3 regions of the Salipaludibacillus sp. CF4.18 genome follow, and region 3 is predicted to be linked to each of the others. Evidence: riboswitches for the same ligand, from Rfam matches in the RefSeq annotation. Region 3 holds a riboswitch; each other region holds the start of a gene.

Evidence for each region. Region 3 has a riboswitch for thiamine pyrophosphate ahead of thiM (hydroxyethylthiazole kinase). Riboswitches for the same ligand answer to the same signal wherever they lie in the genome.
Region 1: another riboswitch for thiamine pyrophosphate. It lies ahead of ACHABW_RS04465 (YkoF family thiamine/hydroxymethylpyrimidine-binding protein); the one in region 3 lies ahead of thiM (hydroxyethylthiazole kinase).
Region 2: another riboswitch for thiamine pyrophosphate. It lies ahead of thiC (phosphomethylpyrimidine synthase ThiC); the one in region 3 lies ahead of thiM (hydroxyethylthiazole kinase).

Annotation. Positions count from the first base shown of each region.
Region 1 covers NZ_JBIMEV010000004.1:103,830-107,108, forward strand. Annotated here, with positions in the region: gene ACHABW_RS04455 (ABC transporter ATP-binding protein) at 1-234, opposite strand, end outside; gene ACHABW_RS04460 (ECF transporter S component) at 218-820, opposite strand; gene ACHABW_RS04465 (YkoF family thiamine/hydroxymethylpyrimidine-binding protein) at 837-1,439, opposite strand; TPP riboswitch at 1,574-1,679, opposite strand; gene ACHABW_RS04470 (HAD family hydrolase) at 1,842-2,516, opposite strand; gene ACHABW_RS04475 (hypothetical protein) at 2,580-3,275, opposite strand; gene ACHABW_RS04480 (hypothetical protein) at 3,275-3,279, opposite strand, start outside.
Region 2 covers NZ_JBIMEV010000029.1:6,238-9,516, reverse strand. Annotated here, with positions in the region: gene ACHABW_RS16190 (methyl-accepting chemotaxis protein) at 1-1,232, shown strand, start outside; gene ACHABW_RS16185 (YfhE family protein) at 1,358-1,477, shown strand; TPP riboswitch at 1,777-1,891, shown strand; gene thiC (phosphomethylpyrimidine synthase ThiC) at 2,034-3,279, shown strand, end outside.
Region 3 covers NZ_JBIMEV010000058.1:550-3,828, reverse strand. Annotated here, with positions in the region: gene thiE (thiamine phosphate synthase) at 1-36, opposite strand, end outside; gene thiD (bifunctional hydroxymethylpyrimidine kinase/phosphomethylpyrimidine kinase) at 29-850, opposite strand; gene thiM (hydroxyethylthiazole kinase) at 874-1,680, opposite strand; TPP riboswitch at 1,820-1,923, opposite strand; gene ACHABW_RS21795 (NlpC/P60 family protein) at 2,085-3,279, opposite strand, start outside.

The DNA of each region.
Region 1 (3,279 bases), on a different contig from region 3:
ATACCCTTCCACAGCTTCTGGAAATAAACCATTTAAACATAGAGCTACAGTACTCTTACCTGAACCGCTTGCACCCATAAGCAGCGTAACTTCCCCTTCTTTTAATGAGAAAGTAATCTGATCTATTAACGATCTTTCTTTGATTCTCTCATAATCGAACGAAAGCTTTTCTACATGAATAAGAGGATGACTATTTTCACGCAAACCATCTAGGTAGTTAAGCTGATTTTTCACGTTTTTCCTGCCACTCCTTTCCTAATGCATATCCGCGAAGAACTCCCGTTTGAGCTAACTGATCACTAATCCATTTTCCTAATAGACCCGCTAACAATCCACCACTAATGATACGGACTGCCAAGGTGGCAACGATAAGTTCTGGGGTTAACGCCGCTAAACCAGATTGGAACCAGCCCCAAGCATAACTAAAAATAGCTGCCGACATCCCTGCTAAAATAAGCACAGAAAGTGAAAAGTTTCGGTACCTGGTTGCAGCAAAAACCACTTCTGCTCCCAATCCTTGAATCGCCGCAGATATGATTAGCTGTGGACCTGCTGGACTTCCTATGAGTACTTGGACCGTTCCAGCTATTAGTTCCGACCAGAAAGCCGCCCCAGGTTTTCGAATCACATATGCTGCAATGATTGAAACGATGAACCATATACCAAAGATAATTTCATAGCCAAATGGTGCCAGACCAAACGGCGTAAGAAAATTACGTAAGCCTTGCCCGAAAAAATAAAACATGAGATAAATAACTGCGAACACAACACCGAAGATTGACATTAAGACGATTTCTTTTAACTTCCATTGCTTCAACATGTTTGGTTGCTCCCTCCTATTTATCTTTCTTAGATGGACTGTTTGCTGAAATAACCGCCGTCATTGTCACATGACTTTGGTCCTTCGATTTTGAAGTATTCACAAATACTTCTTCTAATGTTTTGAAAACAGCATTCGCATCTCCATCAAGTCGAGAGGCATAGTGAACGCCTTTCGTAAACGTGCCTTGTTCTTGAGCTACAGCACACTGTTCAGCGATGATTTGCATATAGTCCGGGTTGTTCATCGGATAAAGCGCAAATTGAGAAGCTGCCTCCACACGTTCTTTATTTGATCCACTCTCATTTAAGCGGACATCATCCTCTGACATATAGGTGTCCGCGTCAGAGTCTCCTGGACATCCAATAGAGAAAGTCCCATTAAAGACCACATGTACCCCTGTCTTTGCTGCATAGATAAAAATCGCTTTAGCCACGTCAAATACATGTTCACTCCGTCCTCGAATACACGTGCTCACATCATCTGTAGACTGCCATACCTTGGACGTATCCACTTCCTCTAATGCTCCTTTTATTACTTCCACAAAATTATCCGTCATTGGATACACCGAAAACCGGCACCCAACTATACGACTTGTTCCACAACTTAACCCTTCCATGTTGCATCCTCCTCTTACATCATTTTTTCAATATGTCTACCAATAACAGGGAGGGAGTCCCAAAATATAAAAAACTGCACCTCCCATAAGGAAGATGCAGTGAAGTTTCATGCAGAATAATAAAACAGGCTACATGTTGCTTACCTGCACTTCCCCACGCTAGTATTACCTAGTTCGGGTTCAAAGGGTTAACAGGAATTTCACCTGAATCTCAGCTTTATAGCGCCCCTAGTGCGAATCGGTTATCATATTGTTGCCTTTATTGTAAGTGAAGGATGGCTGTTTGTAAACCGTCCCGTCATACAACAACATGTCTTTCCAACCTATTTTTACTGTTAGAACTAGCTTAAATAGGATGTTCAAAAAGGTAAAAAAGACTACCTTTTTGAACAAACTCTTATATCAAAAAACCGGCCACTGATTTTTTTCGGCAATTTGCTTCATAGTAGAGTTAGGATTGACCACTACTGGTTTATTGACAAACTCCAGTAAAGGAAGATCGCTCTCACTATCTGCATACGCCCATAAATTATCGCCGTCTGAACGAGAAGTCTCATCATGAGACATCTTCTCTCCAATCCAGTCAACAATTTTTCTTACCTTCTCTTGACCGTTTACAATCGTACCTATTTCTCCCGTACAATAACCTTGATCATCAAATAAGATCTCTGTACTTATCACTGGCACATCTAATTGTAACTCTCTAATAAAAGCTTCAAGAAACGGGGTTAGCGCTCCAGACAATATGATCACTTGATCTCCTTTTGACTGATGCTCACGTATTGTATGCACTAAATCTTGATGGACTTCGTCTGATCCCGCTAGAACGAGGTGGTTGAAAAACTCATCTAATTCCTGTTTTGTTTTCCCTTTAAACGACTTGGCAAAAGCTTTAAAAAAAGTGTGTCTGAACACCTGCTTCCCTTTCCATACACCAAGGCCTACAGCTTTCACCATTCCCCCACTGACTAACAACCACTCTTTCCTTGTAAACTCTTTTTTAGCTACTAAAAACATCGCCTTAAATGAGTTACCTTGATAAAGTGTTCCGTCAAAATCCACTGTTACAATCGCCATCTAAACACCTGCCTCTTTAGCAAGTTTAATAGAGTTGTCCCAAAATGTAAATATATAACAAAACTATTCCACTTTAATAATATCAACATTAGTATCATCACCTATTTCTAAACCTTCAGGCACCTTGAGATAAAGGATTTGTCCCCCCATCGATGATGATGAACTGCGGCCCATCATCTTCGATTCTCCATAGAATTGACTCATAGGAAATCCCATCTCGAACTCTCCGTGATTAATCGTAACCGACAGAGGTTCATAAATATTAAGCGAGTTATTTTTCAGTTCAACTCTAATTGGACTTACTTCATTAGAAAAATCCCACTCATCTACAATTAATCTAGGATAAAAAAAAGTAGCTTCTATCATTTCTGTATACTCTGACGTTTCCTCCAGATAAACAGCAACGTAGAACTCCTCAGCTTTCTGCTCAATATTCAAAACATCATTCTCGTAGTCAAATGCCCATAACTCCGTTTTATTTTTATCTACTAACTCTTCGATCTCCCCTTTTAAAAGAGCATCTTCAATATAGATATCTTGTTCATACACTACATCGCCCTTAGCAATTTCACCTTTCAAAGATTCTGTTTCGATTGGAAGCAAAAAAGCAACTGGTACTGAAAGTACTAAAATACTTAAATAACCTAAGAACAACCACTTCAGACCTTTAGAGTTACTTCTTATTATCTTATTATCGATTCCTTTTTTCATAAAATACACTATCAGTCCAATAATAACTAAAATAATGAGCATCCCCATTAGC
Region 2 (3,279 bases), on a different contig from region 3:
CTGCACGTATCATTGAAATTGCAGCAGCAGATGTTCAAGCGGCTCAACAAAAACAAGCCAATCAATTTTCTGTCTCTCTATGGGTTTCAGTTATTGTATCACTTGTTTCTGTGATCGTTGGTATACTGATTGCTGTTTATATTGGTAGAAATATTACCCGACCAATAAAAGAAATTCAAGCCTTTAGTACACAAATCGCTAACGGGGATTTAACAACCGAGCCTCTAGAAGTTAAATCGAAAGATGAGATTGGACAATTGACGAACGATATGAATGTTATGAGAGAAAGTATTCGAAACCTCATTATTCAGACTTCAAACATTTCTGAGAGTGTTTCTGCTTCTAGTGAAGAATTGTCTGCATCTTCAAAGGAAATGTTACAAGGAAGTGAGCAAGTTTCTGCGACATCTCAAGAAATAGCGTCGGGAGCAAGTGCTCAAGCAACGAATACTGCAGAAACATTAAATATTGTTCAACAAGTATCCGCGGATATGGCTAGCATGAATGAAGAATTAAAGGTCATGGAAAAAGCATCAAAAGATACGGAGCTTTCCTCTAAGCAAGGAGAAGAAAGAGTGAAAGACTCTATTTCTCAGATGAAGCGTATCAGAGAAAAAGTAATTGCTACAGCAGGAACAATCGAAGGCTTAGGTGCAAAATCAGATAGTATTACCGAAATTGTTCAAGCGATCGAGAATCTTTCTTCACAAACAAATTTATTGGCGCTTAATGCAGCAATAGAAGCAGCACGAGCAGGTGAACACGGAAAAGGTTTTGCGGTGGTAGCAGATGAGGTTAGAAAACTGGCGGAAGACACTACCAATTCAACGCAAGAAATTAAAGAAATTATTCAAGCCGTTCAAAATGAATCAAAGCAAGCAACGATAGATATGAAAGAAGTTGTTACGGAAGTAAAGCAAGGGGAGACTGTCATTGAGGGAAGCGGTCAATCATTTACTGATATTGCGGACAATATTAAAAAATTAACAGAAAGAATAGTTGCGATTTCATCCTCTACAAATAGTATCAATGAAAGAAGTAACCGTGCTTTGGAATATGTAGAGAACATTGCCAGTGTAACGGAACAATCTTCAGCTGGTACAGAAGAATTGTCTGCTACGATGGAACAACAAAGTGCAGCGATGCAGGAAATGAATAATATGGCTACTGATCTTTCTAAAATGGCAGAACAATTAACCGCACAAATCTCAGCATTTAAATATGAGAAATAATTGTTCGGTGGTTCATAAGTGTGGCCGACGCGAATAGTTCTATTTCTAGTGAAGTCTGATGTTTATCTATTTTTAGGAGCGGGAAAGGAATTACTATCTCGCTATTTGAAAGGGGTTATGTAATCATGGAACTGCATCAAACGTTAACGGATAGAAATAATGGACTAAGTTCCGCCCAGGAAGTTCATTATAGTAGAGATTTTAAAAAGGCAGAGAAAGCTGCCCGATCCGTAAAAAGTAAATAATCGGTTAACTAGATTGAAAGATACATGAATGATGAAGGGCGCTGGAAAAGTGAAGGTTTACTTTTCCAGTGCCCTTTTTATCAAGTTAATTTATAAAACTATCGGTTTTCAAGAGATTGTTGTTTTCTTCGAACAAAGCTGAGCGGTAAGTCCTCCAAACAACCTCCCATGCTAATAAAACAATAAAGTACATATAAAAGAGGCCATGTATTTTCAATTAATGACTGGATGAAACAGGGGAAAAACCTAAAATATGTTTGACTTTTCTGAACAATTCTATATACTGAGGGTAATCGAATAGAAATAACTAGGGGAGCCCAATAAGTTGGGCTGAGAAGGAAACACGATAAAGTTTCCTGACTCTTTGGACCTGATCTGGATCATACCAGCGTAGGGAAGTTAGAATTACTATCATTGCGAATTAACTTCTGCATGCATATTAGCCGGGTCCACCATTTTATAAGGGGCCCGGCTTTTTCATGTACATTTATAAACTTTTCCGCATGGTGTGGTCTGTGTCTGGTCCTCTATTTTTTAAAAAAAGGGAGAGATTTAGATGTCGACTGCATCATTCAACGAAGAAAATATTTCCATTATGTCCAATTTTTCAAACAGTAAAAAGGTTTATGTGACTGGTTCTAAATCCGATTTGAAGGTTCCGATGCGTGAGATTGAATTAAGTCCAACGACAGGGACTTTTGGGGAAGAAGAAAATGCACCAGTACGTGTTTATGACACAAGTGGTCCTTATACGGATCCGAGTCATACTGTAGACATAACGAAAGGCATACCTGCCGTTCGAAGTTCTTGGATTAAAGACCGTGGAGATGTGGAGGAGTATGAAATTCGTAAAATTAAACCTGAAGATAATGGTTATAAAGATGAAAATGATCCAAGGGCGACGCAAAAAGTATTCCCTGGTTTAAAGAGAAACGTATTACGTGCAAAACAAGGAGAAAATGTCTCTCAGCTTCACTACGCGAGACAAGGAATGATCACTTCTGAAATGGAATTTATTGCGCTAAGAGAAAATGTAAATGTAGAGTTTGTCCGCGAGGAAGTTGCTCTAGGACGTGCAATTATTCCTGCTAATATCAATCATCCAGAAATAGAACCAATGATTATTGGTCGTAATTTTCATGTCAAAATTAATGCCAATATTGGAAATTCAGCTGTTTCCTCCTCTATAGAAAAAGAAGTAGAAAAGATGACGTGGGCCACTCGTTGGGGCGCTGATAATATAATGGATTTATCAACTGGAAAAGACATTCATACAACGAGAGAATGGATTATTCGCAATTCAGCGGTTCCTGTTGGAACAGTACCTATTTATCAGGCGTTAGAAAAAGTAGATGGGGTCGCCGAGGACCTTACTTGGGAAGTGTATCGCGATACATTGATTGAGCAAGCTGAGCAAGGAGTCGATTATTTCACGATTCATGCAGGTGTTCTATTACGCTACATTCCTCTGACCGTCAAACGCTTGACTGGAATTGTCTCTCGTGGTGGCTCGATTATGGCCCAATGGTGTTTACACCATCATCAAGAAAGTTTTTTATATACTCATTTTGAAGAGATCTGTGAAATTATGAAAGCTTATGATATTTCCTTTTCGTTAGGGGATGGATTACGACCAGGATCGATTGCGGACGCAAACGATGAAGCGCAATTCGCCGAGTTAGATACGCTTGGTGAATTGACAAAGGTGGCTTGGAAACACGACGTCCAGGTGATGGTAGAAGGACCGGGTCATGTGCCAATGCATCTGATTAAAGAGAATATGGAGAAGCAATTGGAGGTCT
Region 3 (3,279 bases):
TGCTTCTCGTAATGTTTCAGTTTTAAGATTATTCATCTATACTCCCTCTATTCACCTGTCTGTTATAGGCCCAATGATTGGTAGGTCCATGGCCTTGTCCAATATTTAAATCTTCTTTTATCGCAGCCTGAGTGAACATCACCGCTATTCTCACGGCTTCTACGATTTCCTTTCCCTTTGCTAATTCAGCCGCTATAGCTGCTGAAAAAGTACATCCTGTCCCATGAGTATTCACCGTGTTTTTTCGAATATTTTTAAATTCATAGAACTCTTCTCCGTCGTAAAAAAGATCAATTACGTTTTCGCCATCTTCTGCGTGCCCGCCTTTAATAACGACGCTTTTTGTACCCATCTTAGAAAGGCTTACTGCGGCATCTTTTCGATCCTTTATTGTAACGATCTTTGCACCTGTTAAAACTTCAGCTTCCGGTATATTAGGTGTAATGACTGTTGATAGCGGTATTAAATCATGAATAATTGCGGTTACAGCTTCATCTTCGAGTAATTTACTACCACCTTTTGCAATCATGACAGGGTCAATCACGATATTTTTCCATTCATAGTAACGTATTTTATTTGCAACTCCCTTAATAATTTCACTTGAAAATAACATGCCTGTTTTCAAAGCATCTACGCCTAAATCTTCACCTACAGCTGTTAACTGTGCTTCCACCGCTTCCACTGTCATCGGATAAACACCATGGACTCCAAGTGTATTCTGTGCTGTAACAGCAGTTATCGCTGACATACCATATACTTGTAATTCTTGGAAAACCTTAAGGTCGGCTTGTATCCCTGCTCCTCCACCACTATCTGAACCCGCTATTGTTAGTGCATGCTTCACGTTCATAGCTTCCCCTCCTCTCTTTTGAATCACACTTCTTTAACGAGTAAGTGTTTTGCGATTATTTCAGAATTAATATTGTTGAGTTGATTTAAAAATTCTATTTGAAAAGAACCAGGTCCTTTTTCTCCACCTCTCGTCATGGCTCTTTCTGCTGCAATACCATAGGTTGCCAATGCAGCTACTGTGCCAGTTAACAGATCCTTTTCCGTAGAGATAAAAGCACCAATTACAGCGCTTAACAGGCAACCAGCCCCAGTAATTTTGGATAACATCTCGTGTCCATTTTCTACTAAGTAAGTCGACGTTCCATCTGAAACGACATCTTCTTTTCCTGTAATCACTACTGTCGTGTTAAATTGCTTGGCAGCATTCTTGGCTAGGTCTACTTTATTTCCGCCGGTTTCTCCAGCTTCTACACCTCTTATTTCCCATTGCTGTCCAATCATGTGAGATATTTCTGCTGCATTGCCCCTCAGCACAGTTACCGCTATTTTATCCATCATGTTTCTGGCCACCTTTGTACGGTATGGCGTTGCTCCTGCTCCAACAGGATCAAACACTACTGGGATACCTTTTTCATTAGCAGCTTTGCCGGCAAGTACCATGGATTTCACCTTGTTTTCATCCAATGTTCCTATATTTAAAATGAGCGCTTGTGCGTTACTTGTCATATCTTCAACCTCTTCTTTCGCGTGGGCCATTACGGGTGCAGCGCCAAGCGATAAAAGACCATTTGCGGTGAAATTAGTCACAACCTCATTGGTTATATTGTGGATTAGGGGTTTACGTTCTCTTAATTCGTTTAAAATTTCTGCAATTTTTTGATTATTCATTTTCAGTCTCCTCTCAATTTATGTAATAGGAAAAACGCATAGCCGTCTTATCTTTTGAAAACAAAAAAGCTTCCTCAGTTAGGAAGCGGGTAAACGCGATACTTTATGAACTAACTAATTGTAACCTATGTTAATTCGATAAAGGAATCATCCACTTTCCTACGCTGGTATCAACCAGATCAGGTTAAAAGGGTTAAGGTAACGCACCTCTCTCAGCTAGATAAAGCACCCCTAGTGTCTCTTATTTAATTGAAATTTTCTCCATGTTAGCATAATACTTCTTTTCTTACAACGAACTCGCTGTACTCTTATTATTCTATTTAGGTAACTATTGGACTTCCTAATATCATTATACAGAAAAAGCTAGCTTAGAAGATATCTAAACTAGCTTTTCAGAAACATTATTAATTAACTCGGACAACAACTCCGCTGAAATTATCTGCCCAATATCCACTATTCATATTAGCAACTGCAACTCCTGTTGAACTTTGAGAACCAATAAATTGGCCTCCACCAATATAAATACCTACATGTCCATTTGTTTTGTAAGTATTAAAAAATACTAGGTCTCCAGGTTGCTTATCACTACTAGAAATTCTTTGTCCTGCATTAACTAATCCACTAGTACTAGCAGGTAATGATTTACCCACTTGCGAGAATGACCAGCTTACAAAAGCTGAGCAGTCAAAACGACCATTTGCTATATCAGAGGATGATCTCCCTCCTCCAAAAACATAGGTTGAATTCCCAATGTATTTACGTCCAACTTGGGTGACTGACCCACCATAGCTTGAAGGAGCAGGTGCTGCCTTCGTTTCACTTGATGAACTTTTACTTTTATTATCAGTATTAGTTACTGTTGAAGTAGTGTTTGCCTCTGAAGCAGAAGCAACATTTTGACTTGACGAAGAATTAGTGCTAGTCTGAGTTGCTGCTTCAGAAGCAGAAGAATTAGTGTTACTCTGAGTTGCTGCCGCCTCTTCCTCTGCTTGTCTTGCAATCTCAGCTTCTTCTGCTATTCTTAAGTCTTCTTGACGTTGAATTTCAGCATCAATCTTAGCCTCTATTTCTGCTTCTGCTGATTGAAGATTACTATCTTCTTCTAACAATCTTGCCATCTTTGATTCAATTTCAGCTTCTTTTGATTTTAACTCGTCTTTAAGTTCATCGTTACGTTGGTTTTGGTCTTCTAAATGATGTTTCATTCCAACTAGTTCTGTTTGCAATTCTTCAAGTTCATCTAATTTCCCCTGAACGATTGCCTGTTTTTCTTCTAGTTCTTTTTGGTTGATCTCTAATTGTTCAATAAAATCATTATCAGCTTTAGCAATTCGAGTGATTGTAACAGAACGGGTAACAAAATCTCCAAAGCTGTCAGCGCCTAATAGAACTTCTAAGTACCTGGAACTGCCACCATTTTTTTGGTAAGCGTTCGCACGGTCTTTCAACATTTCAAATCGAATTTCAATATCATCTTCCAATTCTTTGATTTCAACTTCGAGTTTTTCAACTTCTTTTTCTGTAGAGTCCACTTCTTCATTTGTATCATCAATCGTTTTTTGGTTCGCAACCAAAGCTTCATCAATACTAGCAATCTCA